Linked DNA regions of Beijerinckia sp. 28-YEA-48. The protein of the gene in region 1 binds, or shares a complex with, the protein of each later gene. Links are inferred from orthologs where the notes say so. Each region holds a gene or a part of one and is shown on either strand. Other genes may lie near its edges.

Region 1 (10,586 bases):
GCTCGGTGGTGCGTGTCGCAACGACAGTCGTGGTGCGCGCCGTCTCGACAAGGTCGCCGCCTTCGGCTTCCTCTTCGGCGGCTTCCTCGGTCTCGCCTTCCTCAGCCTCTTCGGAATCGACGACATTGATGCCCATCTCGTTGAGCATCGCGTAAATGTCCTCGATCTGGTCGGAGGACACTTCCTCCGACGGCAGCACCGCATTCAGCTCGTCATGGGTGACGAAGCCGCGCTTCTTGGCGGCTTTGATCATCTTCTTGACGGCGGCATCGGAGAGATCGAGCAAAGGACTGTCGGTCGTCTCGACGACCGCGGTCTCGCCTTCGCGTTTCTCTTCGTCCTTCTTTGCCATCTCGCACTCCAATCACACCGCATCCGCATTCACATGCGCGCGGGAAATCTCACCGGAAAATCTCACTGGATCGCCCTGACGGGCGATTCGCTCCATTCACCATTCCTGATGCGGACTTAAGTCCGCCTTAACCACAGCACCGCGCCCGGGGCAGGACGCAAATTACGGCGCAAATTACAATGCCCGGCTCAACCGACCGGACATGAACCCGAACCCTTCCAATGCGGCCTCGCGGCCGTCGATGGTTGAAAGCTCCGACTGAATTTCCCTGAGGCGGGCGACGTTCTCTTCGGTGGCGTCCTCGGCAAGCGCTAATTCAGCCGATTTAAGCTCTCTATTTAACGCTAAGGCCCGCCGATGCAAGACCAGAGCCTGTTGCAGAGCCACTTCTGCGTCTTCCAGGGCCGCTGCCGGCTTTAGCACCCAGAGCGAGGCCACGCCAACCATGGCCTCGGCCTTATGGAGATCGGGGCCCAGCCCCATTTCGGTCAGGGCAGCCCGGATCTCGATATCGCTGTCCAGCCGGTCGGCCGCCAGGGTCGCCAGCGCATCGCGCAGGCGGGCGGCGTCCTTATTGGTGCATTCGAGGCTGGCCAAATCCTCGCTATGCCGGGCCAGCAGTTCCGCGTGATTGGCAAACAACAGCAGAATCATCGATTCCCGAGCCGGAAACCCGCCCGCGCGCGTGAAAAGCACTGATTTTGCAATGCTGGAACTGACGCCTGGCGACAGAAACCGATAGCCCTGCGCCGCCCCCGGCGGTTGAAAACGCTTGCCAGGCGCCCGCCCAGGGGCAGCACCTTGCCGCTGGCCCTTTGCCTGGAAGCCCCCCGCGCCACCGCCCCGACGCGGCCCAAGCAGGGCGTCGAGCCGCGATCGCATGTCGTCGAGATAGTAGCGCCGCAGGGTCTCGTCGGTGATTTCGCGAACGACGGTATTGAGCCTGCGTTCAAGCGCCGCACGCCGTTCCGGCGTATCCAGGGGGCCGGCCTCGCTCTCGCGCGTCCACAAAACATCGGCCAGCGGTCGCGCCGCGGCCAAAACAGCGCCGATCGCCTCCTGCCCGCCGCTGCGGGCGAGATCGTCCGGGTCCTGTCCGTCGGGCAGAAAGGCAAATCGCAGGCTCTTACCCGGCCCGATCATCGGCAAGGCCGTGTCGATAGCCCGATGGGCCGCCTTGCGACCGGCCTTGTCGCCGTCGAAACACAGGATCGGCTCTTCGGCCATGCGCCAGAGGTTCTCGCACTGGTCCGGCGTCAGCGCCGTGCCACAAGGCGCCACCACATTGGCGAAGCCGACACCCGTCATGGCGATGGCGTCGACATAGCCCTCAACCACGATCACCTGGCCATCGGCCTCGTGCGCCGCCTTGCGGGCATTGTGTTGGTTATACAGCACCGAGCCCTTGTGATAGAGCGGTGTTTCGGGTGAATTCAGATATTTAGCAGGAACATCCTTTTCCAGCGCCCGGCCACCGAAAGCGATCACCTTGCCGGCCCGGTCGCAGATCGGGAACATCACGCGGTCGCGGAACCGGTCGTAAGGCACGGCGATATCCTCGCCGTGGATCAGCATGCCGGCCTCGATCATCATCTCGGCGCTGGCGCCTTTACCGGCAAGATAGTCGCGCAGAGCGAATCGCTCGTCGGGCGAATAGCCGAGCCGGAACTGCTTTTGCACCGATGCGCCCATGCCCCGGCCGGCCAGATAACCGCGCGCCTTGGCGCCGTTACGCGCCTGCAATTGCTCCTCGAAAAACTTCGCCGAAAGTTCGAGAACTTCCTGCAAGGTCGTGCGTTTCTTTTCGCGCTCGATATTTTCGGGCGTCGATTTCGGCAGCGGCACACCCGCTTCCGCCGCCAGCCGCTCCACCGCTTCGGGGAACGTCAGCCCTTCGGTGCGCATGACGAAGTCGAAGATGTTGCCGTTCTGGCCGGAGGAGAAATCGAACCAGGCCATTTTCTGGTCGTTGACGAAAAACGACGGCGACTTTTCCTGGGAGAAAGGCGACAAGCCGCTGAACTCACGGCCAGACTTCTTCAATTGCACGCGCCGACGCACGACTTCCGATACGGGAAGCCGTGCTTTGATCTCTTCAAGCAGGGACGGTGTAAATCGCATCAGCGCTGGTCTCGATCCGCAAGGATAGAACCTTGCAACCGCAGAGTCCTAATATTGTGCGGTTTTCCCCGTTTTCCAGCGGTCACACACACGGATTTTGAGATTCTTTCCCCCGCGATGTTGCGAAGCAGCGACGGAAATACTTGCAGCGAAGCCAAATTTGCGTGTCCAATCAAGGCGGAGCCATTTGGCTTCGTGGCCACTTTCGCTTCCGTGCGAAGGAAAGCGGCGTTTGCGAAGGGGGTTTCTATGACCGGCGCAATGTTGATCAATCTCATCCTGCAAATCGTTGGTGGCGTTATCGGCGGTAATGGCATCGCCGGTGCGGTAAAGAATGCGAGCCTCGGCTCGACCGGCAATACCATTGCCGGCGCGATCGGCGGTCTCGCCGGTGGTGGCCTGCTGTCGTCGCTGATTCCTGCCCTAGCGGGCGGAACCGGCGGCTTCGATATTGCTGCCGCCGTGGGTCAACTGGTCGGCGGCGGCGTCTCCGGCGCTGTGGTCACGGCGATCGTCGGCATGATCATCAACGCCACGAAGACCAAGGCCTAAAGCAAATCGCGTTTCTGACGAAACGCAATTTTGCCTTAGGATCCTAGAAACGGCATTCTGAGCGGCGCCAATCAGCTGCCCAGCATGCCCTTGACGAGCGCACTGGCCTTCGCAAAGTCGAGCTGGCCGGTGTATTTTGCCTTGAGCGCAGCAACGACCTTGCCCATGTCCTTCATCGACGTGGCGCCGGTCTCGCTGATGGCAGCCGCGATGGCGGCCTTAACTTCATCTTCGCTGAGCTGCTGGGGCAGAAACTCGTTGATAATGGCGATTTCCTCGCGTTCCTGCGTCTCCAGCTCCGGCCGCCCGGCCTTGCCGTAGATGTCGGCGGATTCCTGCCGGCTCTTCACCATTTTCTGCAATAACGCCAGAATATCATCGTCCGAGACGGTTTTGCCCAGCCCGCGCGCCTCGATATCCTTGTCCTTCAGGGCGGCCTGGATCATGCGCACCGTCGCCAGGCGCCGCTTGTCCCCAGCCTTCATCGCCTCTTTCATGACCGTGGTGAACCGCTCGCGCATGCCCTGCTCCTGTTTTGCTAATTTCTGCTGATTCCCGCGAACTTTTCACGCGGCCGCTTCCGTTTTCGCGGCTCATGCGTTAGCGTGCGCGTCAATTCAATCCCATGTCCGCGGCCAGACCGGCGCGTCAGCGCGCCCGCAGGCACGCGCGAACGGTGTAAAGCGACCATGACCAACGTTCAAGCGAAGCCGGAAGTCACCGGCTGGACCAAACCCGCGCCAACCGCCCTTCTGGTACTCGCCGACGGCACGGTGATCGAGGGCTACGGCCTCGGCGCCACCGGCCAGGCCATCGGCGAAGTCTGTTTCAACACCGCCATGACGGGCTACCAGGAAATCCTGACCGATCCGTCCTATGCCGGCCAGATCATCACGTTCACCTTCCCCCATGTCGGCAACGTCGGCACCAACGAGGAAGATATCGAGACCGTCAACATGGCGGCCGCCTCCGGCGCCCGTGGCATCATCGTCCACGCCCCGGTGACCGATCCGTCCAACTTCCGCGCCACGCGCCATCTCGACCAATGGCTGAAGGCCCGCAACATCATCGGCCTCAGCGGTCTCGACACCCGAGCTCTGACCGCGCTGATCCGCGAAAAAGGCATGCCCAATGCGGTCATCGCCCATGCACCCGACGGCAAGTTCGACCTCGCGGCTCTGAAAAAAGAAGCCGCCGCCTGGCCCGGCATCGACGGCATGGATCTCGTGCCTGATGTCACCACCGCGCAGCGCTACACCTGGGACGAGACGACCTGGGTGCTAGGCGAGGGCTATGGTCGCCAGACCGATCCGCAGTATCGCGTCGTCGCCGTCGACTACGGCGTCAAGCGCAACATCCTACGGCTGCTCGCCAAGGCCGGCTGCGCCGTCACCGTCGTGTCGGCCACCACGCCCGCGCAAGACATTCTCGCTTTGAAGCCCGACGGCGTGTTCCTGTCGAATGGACCGGGCGATCCGGCCGAAACCGGCAAATATGCCGTGCCGGTCATCCAGTCATTGCTCGACGCGAAAGTGCCGACCTTCGGCATCTGCCTCGGCCACCAGATGATGGCGCTCGCCGTTGGCGCCAAGACCGAGAAAATGCACCAGGGCCACCATGGCGCCAACCATCCGGTGATGGACTACACCACCGGCAAGGTTGAAATCGTCTCGATGAATCACGGCTTCGCCGTCGACAGCAAGACTTTGCCGAAGAACGCCAAGGAAACCCATCGCTCCTTGTTCGACGGCTCCAACTGCGGCATCGCGCTGGAAGATCGCCCGGCCTTCTCCGTGCAGCATCATCCCGAAGCGAGCCCCGGCCCGCAGGATTCGCACTATCTGTTCAAACGCTTCGTCGAACTGATGCAGAAGTCGAAGAAAGCCGCGTAACAGACCTCCGGAGGGCCGCCGCGAAACGGCGGCCCATCGCACCACAACCGCGCTATTGAACGCCGCGCGTAAAAGCCAAAATTTCCCTGGTCAGTGACGTATCAGCTGTGCCGACCGCATAGATTTCGGACATGTGACTGTGATCGGCCAGCCGCACGAAGCGCGGGCATTTCTGCGCCGCGCATAATGTCTTGTTGGCCAATTCCGATTGCGCGACGAAATTCAGCGGATCGAGTTCCGCATGCGCGACCAACAACGGGAACTTCGCTTTCGAAAGATGCGGCAGCGAAGACCCCTCCGCCAACCGGGCGCGGTCCTCGCCGAAATAAGCGCGCTCCGCGTTGCTGATGTTCTCGGGCGTGAAGTCATACAGCGCCGACACCATCAGTGCGCCACCGATCGGGCTTTCGCCTTTTTCGGCAACCTGCGCGACATAGCTCGCCACATGGATGGCGCCAGCCGAATGACCCATGAGAAAGATGCGCTGTGGATCGCCGCCGTATGAAGCGATGTTGTCGCGCACCCAGTTGATCGCCGCCGCCACGTCATCGCGGCCCGCCGGCCATGGATTTTGCGGCGCCAACCGATAGGTCATGCTGACACCAACGAAACCGTTCTTCACCGCCCATGTCGGCACATTGCCGTAGAAGGGCGAATTCGCAGCCGTCTTATTGCCGGCAACGAACCCGCCACCATGAACGAAGACGAGCACTGGGCGCGCACCACCCGCGGCGCCCGAGGCGGTGACGACATCGAGAAGATTGCGCGCGTCGGGGCCGTATTTGATGTCGCGCTTCACGTCGACACCGGGATAGGGATCGGTGCCTTGCAAGGGCAGATAGAGCGCAGCGGTCGGCGGCGGCGCCACCGCGCGGCCGATCTCCTTCAGTTTCGCGGCGATGTCCTGCGGCACTTGGGCGCTGGCATAGGCCGCCGGAAGCAGAAGGCCCGCAGCAAGCGCCATGGCCCCGATCAACGCGCGTTTCATAACAGCCTCCCTGTTTTTCCTCTCGGTCCAGCCCTAGTCTGGAGAAAGACCAATTCGAACATGGTTTTCCGAGCGCGCCAACGGCTTGATCAACCATTTTCTTGCGGCTCCAGGTCTTTCTTGCGGCTCCAGGCCCTGGGCACTATGGTGCCGGCGCTTTGGGGCACATGTAGAACGGACGCTGATCGCGTCTAGAGAGCAAGGTTGATGACAGCAGCTTCTCCGGCTTCGGCCGACCAAATTGCCAAAACCTTCTGCGCATCGATCGATGCGGCGCGGCCCTTTGATCAGCCCTATCGGCATTTCCTGATGGACGACCTGTTTCCGGCGGGCGTGTCGGAAGCGTTGAACACTTTGCCCTTCCGTGCGCCTTCGACCGATGGCGTTTCAGGCAAGCGCGAATTGCACAACGATACGCGGTCGTATTTCGACGAAGCCAACATGACCCGCTTCCCGGTCATGCGTGAAGTCGCCAAGGCGCTGCATGGACGCGACGTCACCAGCGCCATCGCCGCGAAATTCGGCGCGCCGATCGACGACACGTTGCTGCGTCTCGAATATGCTCTCGATATCGATGGCTTCTGGCTGCAGCCGCACACCGATCTCGGCGTCAAGAAATTCACCTGCCTGATCTATCTGTCCGATGAACCGGGACATGAAGAGCTCGGCACCGACATTTATGCCGACGAGAAGACTCACTTCGGCCGCTCGCCCTTCATTCCCAACACCGCGATGGTGTTCGTGCCCGGCAACAACACCTGGCACGGCTTCGTCAACCGCCCGATCATCGGCGTGCGCAAATCGGTCATTCTCAATTATGTGACGCACGACTGGCGCGCTCGCGAACAGCTGTCCTTCGCCGATCAGCCTGTCCGCGTTTGATCCTTCCATAGCGTTTCAGGGCTCGACGGAATCGTCGAGCGCCATGAAGACCCATCCAAATAAGAGGATCTAAGCAAATCACGTTTCTGCCGAAACGTGATTTGCTTTAGGCGTGGTGCGCCAGATAGCGCCGCGCCACTTCCGCCGCGATATCGCCCGTCGCATCAAGCGGCGCATAGGACCAGCTTTCCAATTGCCCCGCCCAACGCCGCGCCGCGCCATGGGCGACAAGACCATCGATGAAACGGGTGATCTTGGGTGAGCCGCCAGTCGGCTCGTAAATATGCACCGGCACGCCGGTGGCGCAGGCTTCGCCACACATATTGACGCTGTCGCCGGTGACAATGATGGAATCAGCCAGAGCCAGCATGGCGCGATAAGGATTTTCGCCCGTGCCGTCCCAGATGAAGATATTCTCACCATCGCCAACCGCCGCGCCCACCGCCGCGCGGATCGCCGCCGTCAGGGCCGCCGGCGTCCGCCGGGACGCCGTCACCATCAGGCCGGCGCCCGAGGCGGCGATCTCACCGGCGATTTCGGCAAGCGCAGCGATGTCGTTTGCTTCAAAACGATGCGCGCCGCTGTCCCCCCCCAGCACCATGGCGACGCGTGGCGTCGGCAGAGGCGCCAGCCGTGGATCAGGCGTGGCGCGCCCATAGGACAGAATGCCGGGCGAAACCGAGTGTGGCGAAACTGCCGTCGTCATCACATTGGCGCCACGCAGCTTGTCGTGTTCCGGCACCCAGATCAGATCGAATGTACCGCGCCAGGCGCGCGGATCCTGCAGGAAGACAGTGAGCGTCCGCCCGCCCGACCGCCGCTTGATGGCGCGCAGATAAGGCACCGTGACGCGACCGCAAGCGATGGCGATATCGACGTCGGGAACGCGAGCAAAGTCACCGGGATCGACAAAGCCCCAGGGCGCCGTCGCGGCAAACAGCGGGCGCGGCGCCACGCGCACGGTCGCATAACCCGGTACCAGGGCGCCGGCGACACCGATGGCATTGGCCTCATGCCCGGCGAGGCCGGACCCGAAAACCAACACTCGTGTCGCTGGTGACAGCAGCGGCGCCTGCATGCCCGTACTCTGTCGGTGAGAGGAGAGAAAGCCGCGCTAAACGTGATTTCTAAGCGCGGCTTTCCAAGTGCGGCTTCTAGTCCAAGTGCGACTTCTATCGAGCGGCTTTGATCAGCCGAATTGGATCTTCATGATCTCGTAGCTCTTGCCGCCACCTGGCGCGATCACTTCGACGGAATCACCGACCTTCTTGCCGATCAGCGCGCGGGCGATCGGCGAGGTGATGGACACGCGGCCAGACTTCACGTCGGCCTCCGGCTCGCCGACGATCTGGTATTTCTTCTCTTCCTCGGTGTCCTCGTCGATCAACGTGACGGTGGCGCCGAATTTCACGGTATTTCCCGACAACTTGGTCAGGTCGATGACCTCGGCGCGCGACAGCTTGTCCTCAAGCTCGGCGATCCGGCCCTCGTTGTGCGACTGAGCTTCCTTGGCCGCATGATATTCGGCATTTTCGGACAGATCGCCGTGCGAACGCGCCTCGGCGATTTGCTGGATGATGCGCGGACGATCCTCTTGCTGGCGGCGCTTCAGCTCCGTTTCCAGCGACTGGTAACCGACCTCGGTCATCGGAACTTTTTCCATCATGCTTCTCTTTCGATTCACCCGCTAGGCGGGACAGATACTTCCTTGGTTGTTTTGCCGCATCTGCCACGGAAACATGGCAATACGATATGGCGGAGGCGTGCCCATATCAATGGTCACGCCACCGCAACTCCGCTCAGTTCCTGCTTATGGGAACCTCTTGCGGGCTGAACGTCAAGCGGAAGGAAAAGTTGCGTTTTCCGCCGTTACGATGCAGCCGCAGGATCGAAATAATCCTGCAGGGCCCTGACCTCCAGGTCGCCCCCCTTATAGGCCCTGATCCCCTGGGCCGCGGCCAAGGCGCCGGCCAGAGTGGTGTAATAGGGCACCTTGTGGAGCAGCGCCGCCCGGCGCAACGAGCGCGAATCGAGCAGCGCCTGCGCGCCTTCCGTGGTGTTGAACACCAGCTGGATAGCGCCATTGCTGATGGCGTCGACCACGTGTGGGCGCCCTTCCGACACTTTGTTGATCCGTTGGGCCGGCACGCCGCCGGCTTCCAGGAACCGCTGGGTCCCGCTAGTCGCCACCACTTTGAAGCCGTTGCTCGACAGCAGTTTGAGGGCGTCCAGCACGCGCGCCTTGTCGGCATCCCGGACCGAAACGAACACCGTGCCGCTGGTCGGCACCTTGGTGCCACCACCGAGCTGGCTTTTGGCGAAGGCGATCTCGAAATTACGGTCGAGCCCGATGACTTCACCGGTCGAGCGCATTTCCGGCCCGAGCACCGTGTCGACACCGGGGAAACGGGCGAACGGAAACACCGCTTCCTTGACGCCCACATGCTTCAGCTCCGCCGGCTTGAGGCCGAAGGAGGCGAGCGATTCGCCAGCCATAATGCGGGAGGCGATCTTGGCGAACGGGTGGCCCACCACCTTGGCGACGAAGGGCACCGTGCGCGAAGCGCGCGGGTTGACTTCGAGCACGTAAATCTCGCCATCCTTGATGGCGTATTGCACGTTCATCAGGCCGCCGACCTTGAGCCCCAGGGCGAGCTTGCGGGTCTGATCCTCGAGCCGCGCCAGGGTTTCGGGCGTTAGAGAACGCGGCGGCAGCGAACAGGCCGAGTCACCGGAGTGAATGCCGGCTTCCTCGATATGTTCCATGATGCCGGCGATGAACACGTCCTTGCCATCGCACAGGCAGTCGACGTCGACTTCCAGCGCGTCCGACAGATAGCGATCGAACAGCAACGGGTTCTTGCCCAGAACCGTGTTGATCTGGCCGGTCTTGTCGTTGGGATAGCGCGCCTTGACGTCGGAGGGGATCAGGCCCGGCAAGGTGCCAAGCAGATAGTCGTCGAACGCCGCATCGTCACGAATGATCGCCATGGCGCGTCCGCCGAGCACATAGCTCGGCCGCACGACCAGCGGCAGGCCAAGCTCGTTGGCCACAAGCCGCGCCTGTTCGACCGAATAGGCAATGGCATTGTTGGGCTGCTTCAACCGCAGCCGATCGAGCAGACGCTTGAACTGATCGCGGTCTTCGGCGAGATCGATCGACTCGACCGAGGTGCCGAGAATGGTGATCCCGGCGTCTTCCAGCGCATGCGACAGTTTCAGCGGCGTCTGGCCGCCGAACTGGACGATGGCGCCCTTGACCGTGCCGTTCTCGCGTTCCTTGTCCATGATCTCAAGCACGTCTTCGGCCGTCAGCGGCTCGAAATACAACCGGTCCGATGTGTCGTAGTCGGTCGACACCGTCTCCGGATTGCAATTGATCATGATGGTTTCGTAGCCGACATCCGACAGCGCGAAACAGGCGTGCACGCAGCAATAGTCGAACTCGATACCCTGACCGATACGGTTCGGACCGCCACCGAGGATGACGATCTTTTCCTTGTCCGACGGGCGCGCTTCGCAGGCCAGCTGGCCGGCGAAAGGCGTTTCATAGGTCGAATACATATAGGCCGTGGGCGAAGCGAACTCCGCCGCGCAGGTGTCGATGCGCTTGTAAACCGGGCGCACACCGAGATCGTGGCGCAGCTTGCGCACGTCTTCTTCGTGGCCGTTGGTCAACGACGCCAACCGCAGATCGGAGAAACCGGCAGCCTTCAGCATACGCAGATTGTCGGCATCCTGCGGCAGGCCATGGGCGGCGACGCGCTTTTCCAGCGCGATGATTTCAGCCAGTCGTTCC
Region 2 (12,595 bases), 3.1 Mb from region 1 along the record:
GACGGAGTCACGGCGGTGTTCAGGCGGACTGCACGCGCTTCAGGCCCTGGAGATCCCAGGCTTTGGTCGCTTCAGCGCCGGCATAGGCGCGGTCGGCGGCCTCGCGGAACAGTTTGAGATCGGGTGTCTCGACCACGAGCCCACGCCCCTTGATCGTTTCGACGATGGTCTTCTCGTCGTCGAGCCGCGCCGTGTCGCCCCAGGTCGCGGCCGCCTTCGCTGCGGCTTCCACGACCTTCTTCTGATCGGGATTGAGCTTGTCCCAGACCGGCTTGGCCATCGCGAAGAACACCGGCTGGACGACATGGGAGGTCAGCACCACCTGTTCGGAGACTTCAAACAGCTTGGCGGCGCTGAAGATCGACAGTGGGTTTTCCTGGCCGTCGATCGTGCCCGTCTTCAAGGCGAGATAGACTTCGGGCATGCCGAGCGGGATGGGTGCGACACCCAAGGTGCGCCCGAGCAGCAGCCATTCCGGCCCGGCCGGCATGCGCAGCTTGGTTCCCGAGAGGTCGGTCGGGCCTTTGACGCCGCGCTTTTGCCGCAGGCTGACCTGCCGCGTGCCCAAATAATGCGTGGCGAGAATTTCGATGCCCATGCGGGCCGCCACGGTCTTGCGATAGTCGTCGCCGATGGGGCCGTCGAAGGCGCGGCGCAGATGCGCGTGATCGTTGAAGAGATAGCCGCGGTTGAAATAGCCGAGTTCCGGGACCTGCTGCGCGACCTCGAACGTGGTCATGCTGCACATTTCGAGATTGCCGCGCTGGAGCGCCGGAACTTCCGTGCCCTGGCGGAAGAGGGTCGAGGCGGGATGGACGCTGAACTGGATCCCGGCATTGGCGGCTTCGAGATCGCCCTTCATCCGCTCCAGCGCCCGATTGAGGAAGTCGCTCGGCGGGGCAGCGGTCGACACGCGGATGGTCGTCGCCGACTGAGCTTTGGCGTTTGTCATAAGAGGAATGGCGCATGCGGCCGATGCCAGCCCGGCGGCGAAAGTTCTGCGTGTCTGCCTCATTGACCACTCCCGATAGTGTCTTGTCATGAAATGAACAGGATTATATAAAATATGAAAACTTTCATATGTAAAGGGTGATTCTGTGAGCACAGTGCCTGAATCGCAGACCGACGCTGCCTATAAGCAGCTCAGACTTGGCATTCTGCGGGGAGACCTGCAGCCAGGCGACCGACTTCGGGCCGCCGATCTCCAGGAACGCTTCGGGCTAGGCCTCACCCCGATTCGGGAGGCGTTGACGCGCCTGTCGGGCGAAGGATTGGTCGAAGCCGAATCCCATCGCGGCTCGCGCGTCTCAGGCGTCTCAGTGGAGGAACTGGACGATCTGCTCGAAGTGCGCATGGACGTGGAGGCGTCGTGCCTGCGCCGTTCGATCGCGCGCGGTGACGCGGCCTGGGAGGCCGAGATCATCGCCGCGATGCATCTTCTCTCGAAGGCGCCGCTGCCCACCGGGCTGCACGATCGCGACGTCGTCATCGAATGGGAGACGTGCCATCGCCGCTTTCACTTCGCGTTGGTTGCCGCCTGCGGTTCGCAATGGCTGCTGCGTTTCTGGAATGTCCTGACCGATCATTCCGAGCGCTATCGCTCGATACGTCTCTTCCGCCACGCGAAAAGCGAGGCCGCTGTGCGCGACATCAACGGCGAGCATCGGGCGATCATGGAGGCCGTGCTGGCGCGCGATCCGGAGCGTGCGATCGAACTGATGCGCGAGCATCTTCAATCGACAACGACCGCCGTCAAGAATCTGATGATGGCTGTGGAGAACGCTTGATGGGCCAGCATGTCGAAACCGGATTGCCGACGCCGCCTCAGCCCTTCTCCTGGGCGATGCAGCATGGCGGGTTTTTGTTCACGACCCACGGCCCGGTCGATCCCACGGGGAAGATCCTGCAAGACGGGATCGAAGCGCAGACGCGGCTGACCTTGGATAATCTCGGTCGCGCGCTGTCCGCCGGCGGCTGCTCTTTCGCCGATGTTTTGCAGGTCACCATTTATCTCATCGATGTCGCCGACATGGCCAAGGTCGACAAGATTTACAGCGACTATTTCTCCGCGCCTTATCCGGTGCGCGCCAGCCTCATCGTTGCCGGGCTCGTCGCACCAGGCATGCGCATCGAGTTGAACGCCGTAGCGGCTAAATCGAAGGCCTGAAACTCTTATAGCGTTTTGCAGTTTGAGCAGGCTGTTGAAAAGCTCTCAGTGTCATTCCCGACGCGCCGGAGGCGCGAGCGGGAATCCAGAGCGAGCGGTAAAGCGGTGCCGCGTGTCGAACTTGTGTTTGTTCCGGAGATTCTACCGCTTGCTCTGGATCCCCGCTCAGCCGCTGCGCGGCTGTCGGGGATGACACCAAGGTTTTTACACATCCTGTCACCGCGCCAGTGGATCGGGGCGCAGCTGGAAATGCGCGGCCAAGGGGCGTGAGCCTTTGCCGCCTTCGATCAGCCAGGGCGTGCGGTCGCCGTTAGCAGCCCATAGGCCACGGCCTTTCCAGCCGGCGTTGGCATCATCGATCCGTCCATCGAAACCCTTCGCATAGAAGCCGAGCGGATAGGGTACGCGCAGCACCACCCATGTGCCGTCCTTCAAGGCGAGAATGCCGTCGTTGAGATTGCCCGTCGACATCGGTACGTCCTCGCCCAGGCCAAAGGTATTGTGCTGATCGACCCAGGAGTAATAGCTCGCCTCGGCGCTGTTGCGGCCGATGCCGTCAAAGCCTGGACCAGGATATTGATAGAGGGTCCAGCCTTCGGGGCAATGATCGCCTGTTGCCTTCGGTCCGTTCAGCGGCCCTTTGCATTTGCTGCGATCGAAGGCGCCGAGATGGCCGCTCGCCAATGACACCCAGACAACGCCTTTCTTGTCGATGTCGCCGCCGCGTGCGCCGAAGCCCGGCGCCGGCACATTGTAGATTTCAGCCAGCGTCGTGTTGGGATCGGAGCCCGGGTTGAGGCGCACGATCGCACCGGGATAAGAGCGATAGGTGCCCCACACCGAACCGTCGGTGACATTGGGCATCACCGCATACAAGCCAGCGACGATGCGCTTGTCCTTGGTCGGATCGATGGGCTGGTTCGGTTCGACATAATCGTCGCGTTTGCCATTGCCGTTGGTGTCGAGGATCAGCGGCGTCCAGCCTTGCGACTTCACCTGGTCGCCGGTCTCATCCAGCATCTTGGTATTGATCCAGCCAACCACGGGGCCACCGCCCGACGTCCATAAGGTGTTGTTGGCGTCATAGCCGAATTGCAGATGATGGGTGCCGAAGCAGGTGGCGATGGCTGTGTATTTCTGCGTCTTCGGATCGAACACGGTGACGCGGCGGTTGCTGCGTTCGAGCGGAAACACTTTCGCCGACGGATGATCGGAGCCCTTCTTGCAGAAGTCGGGATTGTCGGGCCCTTGTCCCGTTGCCGACAGCCACAAGCGGCCTTTCTCATCGAACATGCTGTTGTGGTTGTTGGCCTTGGTGTCCCAGATCTTCTCCATGCCCCAATAGTGCGAGGCTTGCAGCGGTTCCTTCATCGCCGCATGGCCGGGGCCGAGCGCCTCCGGCGTGCCGGGTGTTGTTGGCAGATGGAAGGATGTTGCCGTGTTGCGCACCGGATCCATGATCGGCATGTCGTCGGAACTATATTCCGGCGAGCCGTAGAGCAGCCCATTGGCATTGACGGTCGGATTGCGCCGGTCGCTCGAAATCAGATCGTGCAGATATTGTTTCTCGTTCATCCAGTCGCGCAAAGTGACGACAATGTTGCGCTCGACGCCTTGCGGGCGTGGCGGTTGTGTCGCCGGCAATTCGCCCTTCGCCACGCGGTCGGTCCAGTCGCCGAAGTATTTGAACGGCGCGCCGCCCAGTTCGCCGGCCATGATGTTGACCATCAATTCGCCAGCCTGGCCCGATTGGATGCGGCGCATCCAACCGTCGGCGCCCGTGCCGAATTCCTGTGGGATCGTCCGCGTCGAGAGCTGCCCGATCTGATGGCAGCCGATGCAGCCGTTGTTTTTGATGTCGTTGAGCCAATAGCCCAGGGACACTTTTGCGGGGATGTCATCTGACTTGCCGTTGAAAGCATCCGCCGGCGGCAGCCTCAGCATCGAGTACCAATAGATCGCCGGATAATAGTGCGCCGCTGCTTGCGGCGTCGGCGCGATCACTGCCGTATGATTCACGATCTGGCCTGGGTCCGATTTGATCTTGTTGGAATCGATCAGACCATAGCCGCGCACCCACACGTCATAGGTGGCCTTCGGCAGATCAGGCACGAGATAGCGGCCTTGATCGTCGGTGACGACGATGCGGATGAAACGGATCGGCAGATCGCGCGTTTCGGCGATCACCCAGACGCCGGCTTCCGGACCTTTGGGCCCGGTGACGGTGCCGCCGATATCGGTCGGGCCGGTCTGAACTTGGGAAAAAGCCAGGGACGCTGAACATAGAACCGCAGCAACGGCGTAGATCATCATCGAGCGCAGGGACCGCATATCAACCCTCCCGCATCTGACCAAAATGGCCTTGCCGGTTCTGCGCCGGCCTTGGGCTCAAGTCTGATGGCGGGGAGGGGCGCTCGTCAAGGGCGGTGATCTAGATCGTTCTGCGCATAGACCCGGTGATAGCGCCGCCCAAGCGATGTCAGGATTTCGTAGCCGATCGTCTTTGATCGCGACGCCAGATCATCGACGGTGATGACGTCGTTCAATAGTTCAGCCTCGATGCCCGGCGCCAGCGCCGGGTCCGTCACGTCGGTGACATCGAGAACGATAATATCCATCGAGACACGGCCGGCGAAAGGACAGCGCGTGCCAAGCACCAGGGCTTCGCCGCCGGCTTGCGCTTCGGTCGCCATCGCGTTGCGCGGAATGCCATCGGCATAGCCGACGCCGATCACGGCCAGGCGCGAGCGGCGCTTCGCCGTCCATTGCGCATTATAGCCAACGGTCTCGCCGGCCTCGATGTCGCGAATTTGCAGGATCGGCGCGCTCAGGCGCACGACAGGCCGCATCGGATTGGGCTGATCGGGAAAGGGATTGCCGCCATAGAGCGCATAGCCCGGCCGCACCAGATCGAAGAACGGCCGTTGCGGCAGAAAGATCGCCGACGAATTGGCCATGCTGCGGGCAATGCCCGGCAGGCGCGCTGTCGCCCGTTCAAACCGCTCGATCTGCCGCTCGTTCAACGGATCGTCGAGATATTCCGAGGAGACGAAATGGGTCATGACCAGGGCCGGCGATAGATCGCGGATTTTCTCAGCCAGGGTTTCGGCCTGGATCACGCTCAGGCCGAAACGGTTCATGCCCGTATCGATCTGCACGGCGCAGGCGGGCCGCGCGCCATGTCGGGGATGATAGCCGGTCCAGAGGCGCAATTGCTCTGGCGAGGCGATCACCGGCCGGATGTCGTCATGCGCCAGCGCGGCTAGGGTTTCGGTGTCGTCTAGGATCCCGTTGAGAACATAGATCGTCAAACCAGGACCAACGGTCTCGCGCACGCGCAGCGCTTCGCTGAGATGGGCAACGAAGAAGGTGCAGCAGCCGGCGGCTGCAAGCGCGCGGGCTGCTGGCGCGATCCCGATGCCATAGGCGTCGGCCTTGATGACAGCGGCACATTCCGCCGACGCGGCACGGGCGGCGAGCAGGCGCCAGTTGGCGACCAGCGCGTCGAGATCGACATGCAGGGTCGCCAGCGCTTCTGCGGCGGGGATGGATGGGGTGAGGGGCGAGCGGGTCATCGCCGCAGCCATATCACATCCGTTCGGGGAGAGAATCCTCGCGGGCCAGATTGCCGAAGCGTGTCAGCTCGCCCTCGAAGGCGAGGTCGACCGTGCCCGTTGGACCATGGCGCTGCTTGCCGATGATCACTTCGGCGCGGCCATGGGCTCGCTCCATCTCGGCCATCCAGTTGATATGTTCCTCGGTCCCGGCGCGCGGTTCGCGGTTCTTGAGATAATATTCCTCGCGATAAACGAAGACCACGACGTCGGCGTCCTGTTCGATCGAGCCGGATTCGCGCAAGTCGGACAGTTGCGGCCGCTTGTCGTCGCGGTTTTCCACTTGGCGCGAGAGCTGCGAGAGCGCGATGACCGGAACGGCCAATTCCTTCGCCAGGGCCTTTAGGCCGGTGGTGATCTCGGTCAATTCCTGCACGCGGTTGCTGTTGCTCGACTTCGAGCCCGACAGCAGTTGCAGGTAGTCGATGACGAGAAGATCGAGGCCCTTCTGGCGCTTCAGGCGGCGGGCGCGCGCGGTGAGCTGGGCGATGGAAATGCCGCCGGTGTGATCGATGTAGAACGGCACCGCTTGCATCGCGCGCGCGGCTTCCGAGATGCGATGGAATTCCTGATCCTGAATGTCGCCACGGCGGATCTTGTAGGAGGGCACGCCCGACTGCTCGGCAATGATACGAGTGGCGAGCTGGTCCGACGACATTTCGAGAGAGAAGAAGCCGACGATGCCGCCGTTGCGCGCCACATGCGAGCCATCGGGCTTGACGTCATATTCGTAAGCCTTCGCGACGTTGAAGGCGATATTGGTGGCCAGTGCCGTCTTGCCCATGCCAGGACGGCCGGCGAGCACGATCAAGTCGGACGATTGCAGACCGCCCATCTTGTGATCGAGTTCGGTGAGGCCGGTGGAGATACCCGATAATTTGCCGTCGCGCTCATAGGCCTTGGCGGCCAGGTCTATGGCATGGGTGAGCGCGTCGGAGAATTTCTGGAAGCCGCCGTCATAGCGGCCTTGTTCGGCGATTTCGTAGAGCCGCCGTTCGGCCTCTTCGATCTGCACGCGTGGCGATGCATCGACCGGCGAGTCATAGGCGACGTTGACGATCTCCTCACCAATGTTGATCAGGTTCCGGCGGATCGCCAGATCGTAGATCGTGCGGCCGTAATCCTCGGCGTTGATGATGGTCGTGGCTTCGGCCGCGAGACGGGCCAGATATTGCGGCACGGTGACGCCGCCGAGATCGTGATCACCGAGGAAGGTCTTCAGTGTGACGGGCGAGGCGAGCTTGCCAGCGCGAATCAGTTGCGCCGAAACCTCGAAGACACGGCGATGCAGCTCTTCCGAGAAATGCTCGGCGCGCAGGAAATCCGAGACGCGATCGAAGGCGTCGTTGTTGACGAGAATAGCACCCAGAAGTGCCTGTTCGGCCTCCACATTATGCGGGGCGGTACGGAAGTTTATTGAATCTGCTTGGTCCGTCGACGCATCGAAACGGACCGCCAATTGACCGACGGCAGCCATTCATTCCTGCAATGTGAAAGAGACGCCACGCACCGGCGCGACGATCTAAAGCGCCGTTCTGCCGGTAGCATTAGGAGTGACACAAATACGGCAGGGGCGCGAGGCTAAGCATAAATGATTCCCTACGGTCTGGCAGCCGTGCCCGATTCTCACAGGGTAAAAATATAAGCCCGCCGTGTTCTTGACTCCCGGGACCAAGGTTTCGCAACGAAAAACGCCCGCGCTTGTGGCGCGGGCGTTGTGTTCGACGTGAGTCGAAAAATTAGGCGTCGTCGCCGCCAGCTTCGGCCAGCGCCGCGCCGACTTCGAGGCCGAGCGATTCCATGCTCGTCTCTTCGCGGGTGACGAGCTCTTCGCCACGGGCCTGACGCTCGGCTTCTTCCGGCGAACGGGCGATGTTGAGGGTGATCGAAGCTTCGACTTCCGGATGCAGGTGCACCGGCACCTGATGCAGGCCGATGCTCTTGATCGGGGTGAGCATGACAACCTGGTTGCGGTGGACGCTGATGCCACCGGCGGTGATCGCATCGGCGATGTCGCGCGTCGCGACCGAGCCGTAGAGCTGGCCGGTTTCACCCGCCTGGCGGATGACGATGAAGGTCTTGCCGTCGAGGTTTTCCTTGACCTTCTCGGCTTCGCTCTTCTGTTCGAGGCTGCGGGCCTCAAGCTGGGCGCGCTGCGATTCAAAGCGCTTCTTGTTGGCTTCGGTGGCGCGCAGGGCCTTGCCTTGCGGCAGCAGGAAGTTGCGGGCATAGCCGTTCTTGACGCGAACCTGCTCGCCCATCTGGCCGAGCTTCGCGATACGTTCAAGCAGAATGACGTCCATGTTGAATACTCCTTAGGTGGTCTGTGCGCCGGAGGCCGGCGGGATGTTGCTTCGTTTTCTGATGCTCATGAGCATGTCGACAAGCCCGACGACCGCGAGAAGCGGGAGCGGCAGCGGGAAGAGGATGAACATTGAAACATAGAGCAGGGTGAGCATGGTCGAGCGCACCCGCGATGGCCGCGAGGCATAGTGCAGCGAGGCGAGGCCCTGGAGCACCAGCGCGATGCTGATGGACGCCAGGATGACATAGCCGCCGATACGCAAAAATCCTTCCGGCAGCAGCAGGATGACGCCGGCGCCGAGCGCGTAAAGCGTCGTGCGGGGCAGCACCAGGTTTTCCGGCACATTGACCCAGGGGCGTCCACGCTCCGACATCCGGGCGACCCGTCCGGCCAGCCACAGATTGAGCGCTGTCGTCGCCACCGTCCAGGCGGCGAAGATCGGTGTCATCGCCAGCACGAACACGCGGGCCAAGCCTTCGGCGTCGAGCCCGGCGGGCAGGCTGCTGCCGCCGCGGCTGAAGATCGCCTCGATGAGGGGCTGCATGCGCCGCGACGCTTCCTCGAGAAAGGCGTCATAGGAGCCAAAACGGTACCAGGCCATCAAAATGCCGGCGATCGACATGGCGGCGGCCAGTGCCGTGATCCAGGCCAGGAGCTGGCCGAGCGGATACCAGACGAGACCATCTGGGGTGGCGCCAGATTCGCCGTTCGCGGCGGGGCGAGCCAGCCAGGCGAGGCGGGTCAGCCACCAGGCGGGAAAGGCAGCGGTGAGGGCGAAAGTGGCGGCGAAAATTTCGTCAAGCGCCAGAAGCAGCGCGGCGGTGCCAGCGAAAGCGGCGCCAAAGGCCACGGATGGGCTGAAGGCCAGTCCGGCGATCATGATCGGCAGAGCCGCGAAGATCGCCAGGATCATCGCCAGGGCCGAGCCTTTTACAGGAATGTAAAAGAGCAGGGCGGCTGCGAGGCCGGCGCCGATGGCTATGGCAATACGAGAAATCATGAAGCGCGCTGTCCCGCATCCTTGGCGGTTAGGGCGCGATCGGCTTAGCCGTCGCGCCCAACTGGCGGCCGCTTAAGGGCGGCCGCTGGGTTTTACTTGATCACGTAGGGCAGCAGACCCAGGAAGCGAGCGCGCTTGATGGCCTGGGCCAGCTCACGTTGCTTCTTGGCCGAAACGGCCGTGATACGCGACGGGACGATCTTGCCACGCTCGGAGATGTAGCGCGACAGCAGACGGGTGTCCTTGTAGTCGATCTTCGGCGCATTCGGGCCCGAGAACGGGCAGGTCTTGCGGCGACGGAAGAACGGACGGCGCGGTGCGGTAGCCATTAGAAAGCGCCTCCTTCAGCGGCAGGGGCGTCATCACGCGGACGACGGGGCGGACGGTCGGGGCGCGGGCCACGGCGATCGCCGCGATCGTCACGATCGCTGTCTTCGCGCTTGCGCATCATCGCCGACGGACCTTCCTCGAGCTCTTCGACGCGGATGGTCATGAAGCGCAGGATGTCTTCATTGATCGCCATCTGGCGTTCCATCTCGGTGATGGCGGCCGGGGGCGCGTCGAGGTTGAGCAGGGTGAAGTGGGCCTTGCGGTTCTTCTTGATACGGTAGGTCAGGGATTTGACACCCCAATATTCGACCTTGCCGACGGTGCCGCCGGCAGTGGTGATAATCGTCTTGAATGCCTCGGTGAACCCTTCGACCTGTTGGGCCGTCACGTCCTGCCGGGCAAGAAAAATGTGCTCGTACAGAGCCATCTGATTGCCTTTCTCTTTTACTCGCAATTTCCGGCGCGGAGCCCTTCGAGCCCGGAGAGAGGCCCGACGGAACGCAATCGAAGGCGGAGACACGGGAAGACGGAGGGAGACCTCCTGCTGCGGGTGCAGCCTTCCGTTCAGCCCCCGGCCGGAAGCTTTGCGAAGCGCGCTTTCTACACGGATTCCCTGTCGATGCAAGCAACGGAGGGGCGAAAACGGCGCGATCAGGCCGAATCTTCGCCCGCATCCGGCGCCAGGTCGCGCAGCGTATCCATCAGCGCATCGAAACGGGCGGTGCCAAGCTGCTGGCGCTGGGCCGCCTCGATCTCGCGCTTCACTTCGTTCGCCGCATGGGCGGCGGCGATGCCCTTGGGCGTAAGGGCGATGATCCGGCCGCGATTGTCGCTGGGATCGGGCCGGCGCGACACGATCTCTTCGGTCGCCAATTCATCGATGATCTGTTGAACTGCCTGTTTTGTCAGGCCTAAACGGCGCACCAGGCCACTCTGTCGAATGCCGTTGTCGCCGATCTGGGCGATCATCGAAGCGCGCCCCTCCGTGTACCAGGAGAGACCGCGCGCATTCATCCGGCTATCGAATTCCGCCTTCCACAGGCGTGCCGCCCGCCAGAGGCGCCAGCCCAGGTGATCGATCAGCTCAGGAAGTTTTTCGTCAACCATCTTGACTAATGTCGCTGCGGGTCATAATTGGTCAATGAACTAGACTATCTTGCCTGCTTAACCCGCCAGGGCCAAGCGCGCAAATGGACAAGTGCGCAAATACAGGAGCGACGATCATGAGTCTCATCACCGCCGAAGCCGCCCCGCGTTTTGAAATGCACGGCGCCGAATTCACCGGTCTTGCCGCACCGAGTCGGGGTGCCCGCGAGACCAGCGTCTGGCGGGTCCGCATTGCCGCCGGCACCAAGGCGGTGACCCATCGGCTGACGCGCGAGGAGGTTCTGGTGGCTCTGGCAGGGCGGGCGCGGGTGACGCTCGGCGGCGAGCAGTTCGATTTTTCGGCGGGTGCCGCGGTCATCGTGCCGCCGGATACGGATTTTGCCTTGGCGAATGAAAGCGCCGAGCCCTTCGAGGCCGTGGCCATTCTGCCGGTCGGTGGCTTGGCGCGCGTGGGCGACGCCGCGCCGTTCACGCCGCCCTGGGCAGTGTGAGCCCAAGAAACTTTTTATATTCCAGACTGGAATGAAAAGAATATTTTACATTTCAAACCCTTATCGCCAATTTTGCTGAAAGACACAGCGGCGGCGTTGATCGGATTCGCGCCGCTCAACACTGTCCCGAGCGCCCTCGTCGATAGGGCAGCCGGCAATTGGAGGGGAAGCGATGGTGGGGGTAAGGGCGCTGCTCGTTGCAGCATTCACGACGATGGTCGCGGTCAGCACGACGGCCGCTGATTGGCCCTCACGCCCGGTCAAGATCATTGTGCCGTTCGGCGCGGGGGGGCAGTCGGACATTGTCGCGCGCATCATCGCGCAATCGTTCAGCGATACGTTCAAGCAACAGTTCTTCGTCGAGAACCAAGGTGGCGGCGGCGGTGTCATCGCCTCGAAAGCCCTGGTGCGAGCCGAGCCCGATGGCCACACCCTGATGATCACCGGCATGGCGACCAATATTCTGGCGCCGGCTTTGCAAAAGGATATCGGCTTCGACCCGATCGGCGACTTTACCCATATCGCCTATATCGGCGGTTCACCCAGTGCCTTCGTCGTTCATCCCTCGACGGGGGTGAAGACCTTCGAAGACTTCATGGCCTGGGCCAAAACCGTGCCGGACGGCATTCAATATGTCTCGCCGGGCGTCGGCTCCGGCAGCGGTTCCGTGGCCGAGTTCTTTGCCGCCAGGAGCGGAATCCAGCTCGTTCACATTCCACACCGGGGCGGTAGCAGCGCCGTCGCGGATCTCGTGGCCGGTCACGTCAAGATGGGCAGTCTGACCTGGTCGACCGTGCGCGAGCATATCAACGCGAAGACGCTCATTCCCATCGCGGTCTCCTCAGGCGAGCGGATTTCCGACTTCCCTGCGATCCCGACCTTCAAGGAAAAGGGCTATCCCGACGTCGTCACCACGGTCTGGCTGTCGCTGTCCGGCCCGCGCGGTCTTCCCGACGACATCACCAAAAAGCTGAACGCGGAACTGAACCGGATCATCCAACAGTCGCCGCTGGAGGAGCATCTCAAGCGCGATGCCTTCGACATCCAGCTGATGACCCCTGCGCAAGTGACGCAGCTGATGAAATCGGACTATGAAAAATGGGTCCCCGCCATCCGGCAGGCGCTCAAGATAAAATAGGCGCGAAGCTGGCTGGAGCAAATTGCGTTTCGAGAGAAACGCAATTTTGCCTGGGTGCACGTCATTGCGGCATTTGCCTTAAGGCAAATGGCAAAGCGCTACAGCGCTTGAGAACTCGCTGATCAGCCGGCCCAGACGCCAATCTCGCCAGAGGGATAGATGCGCCAGGACTTCAGACCGGACTTGGCCACCACCGTGCGGCCTTCCTTGGCCTTCATGACCAGGAACTTGAACATCTGCGGGTTGCGCCAGGCGAACGGCGTCGAGGGATCGACCACGGCCTGGTATTCACCGGACTCGTCGTCTTCCATCAAGATGGTGCCGACCTTATCGGGCCGCAGGTTGGCGCCGATCGAGCGCTCCATCTTCCAATCGCATTCGAAGTCCTGGCAGACCTCGGGGCGCTTCAGATAGATCTTGCAGCCGACCCCGAGCACGCAATT

Evidence for each region.
Region 2: the proteins of dnaG (region 1) and BLW50_RS09925 are in contact, whole or in part, in a crystal structure (PDB 2R6A), measured with the Geobacillus stearothermophilus proteins. The link is inferred for Beijerinckia sp. 28-YEA-48 from one-to-one orthologs. Residues at the interface, in WP_049624496.1 of Geobacillus stearothermophilus: Lys456, Leu457, Leu458, Pro459, Ala460, Asn463, Ala464, Leu467, Leu535, Leu536, Ile537, Ala538, Gln544, Glu545, Asp548, Tyr549, His552; in WP_033016901.1 of Geobacillus stearothermophilus: Ser13, Glu15, Ala16, Gln18, Glu91, Leu92, Asp94, Ala95, Val96, Pro97, Thr98, Ala99, Ala100, Asn101, Tyr104, Tyr105, Ile108.

Annotation. Positions count from the first base shown.
Region 1 is NZ_FNSI01000001.1:5,196,509-5,207,094, reverse strand. What follows is about bases 1-2,962. They hold dnaG (DNA primase), read right to left. Parts: upstream 2,474-2,962; coding sequence 527-2,473; downstream 1-526. Other genes in these bases: BLW50_RS24360 (hypothetical protein), read left to right, coding at 2,723-2,962; rpoD (RNA polymerase sigma factor RpoD), read right to left, coding at 1-352. Outside these bases: more of BLW50_RS24360, read left to right, coding at 2,963-3,025; BLW50_RS24355 (GatB/YqeY domain-containing protein), read right to left, coding at 3,097-3,546; carA (glutamine-hydrolyzing carbamoyl-phosphate synthase small subunit), read left to right, coding at 3,715-4,917; BLW50_RS24345 (alpha/beta hydrolase), read right to left, coding at 4,970-5,905; BLW50_RS24340 (2OG-Fe(II) oxygenase), read left to right, coding at 6,113-6,787; BLW50_RS24335 (mitochondrial fission ELM1 family protein), read right to left, coding at 6,894-7,865; transcription elongation factor GreA, read right to left, coding at 7,977-8,453; carB (carbamoyl-phosphate synthase large subunit), read right to left, coding at 8,657-10,586. UniProt on the Escherichia coli protein: RNA polymerase that catalyzes the synthesis of short RNA molecules used as primers for DNA polymerase during DNA replication.
Region 2 is NZ_FNSI01000001.1:2,094,696-2,107,290, reverse strand. The notes cover bases 5,008-7,982. They hold BLW50_RS09925 (replicative DNA helicase), read right to left. Parts: upstream 7,259-7,982; coding sequence 5,756-7,258; downstream 5,008-5,755. Other genes in these bases: rplI (50S ribosomal protein L9), read right to left, coding at 7,521-7,982; alr (alanine racemase), read right to left, coding at 5,008-5,754. Outside these bases: TRAP transporter substrate-binding protein DctP, read right to left, coding at 20-1,015; BLW50_RS09945 (GntR family transcriptional regulator), read left to right, coding at 1,098-1,787; BLW50_RS09940 (RidA family protein), read left to right, coding at 1,787-2,167; BLW50_RS09935 (carboxypeptidase-like regulatory domain-containing protein), read right to left, coding at 2,384-4,498; more of alr, read right to left, coding at 4,585-5,007; more of rplI, read right to left, coding at 7,983-8,084; BLW50_RS09915 (YybS family protein), read right to left, coding at 8,097-9,086; rpsR (30S ribosomal protein S18), read right to left, coding at 9,179-9,415; rpsF (30S ribosomal protein S6), read right to left, coding at 9,415-9,843; BLW50_RS09900 (MarR family winged helix-turn-helix transcriptional regulator), read right to left, coding at 10,068-10,523; BLW50_RS09895 (cupin domain-containing protein), read left to right, coding at 10,640-11,014; BLW50_RS09890 (Bug family tripartite tricarboxylate transporter substrate binding protein), read left to right, coding at 11,187-12,152; BLW50_RS09885 (hypothetical protein), read right to left, coding at 12,275-12,595. UniProt on the Escherichia coli protein: The main replicative DNA helicase, it participates in initiation and elongation during chromosome replication. Travels ahead of the DNA replisome, separating dsDNA into templates for DNA synthesis.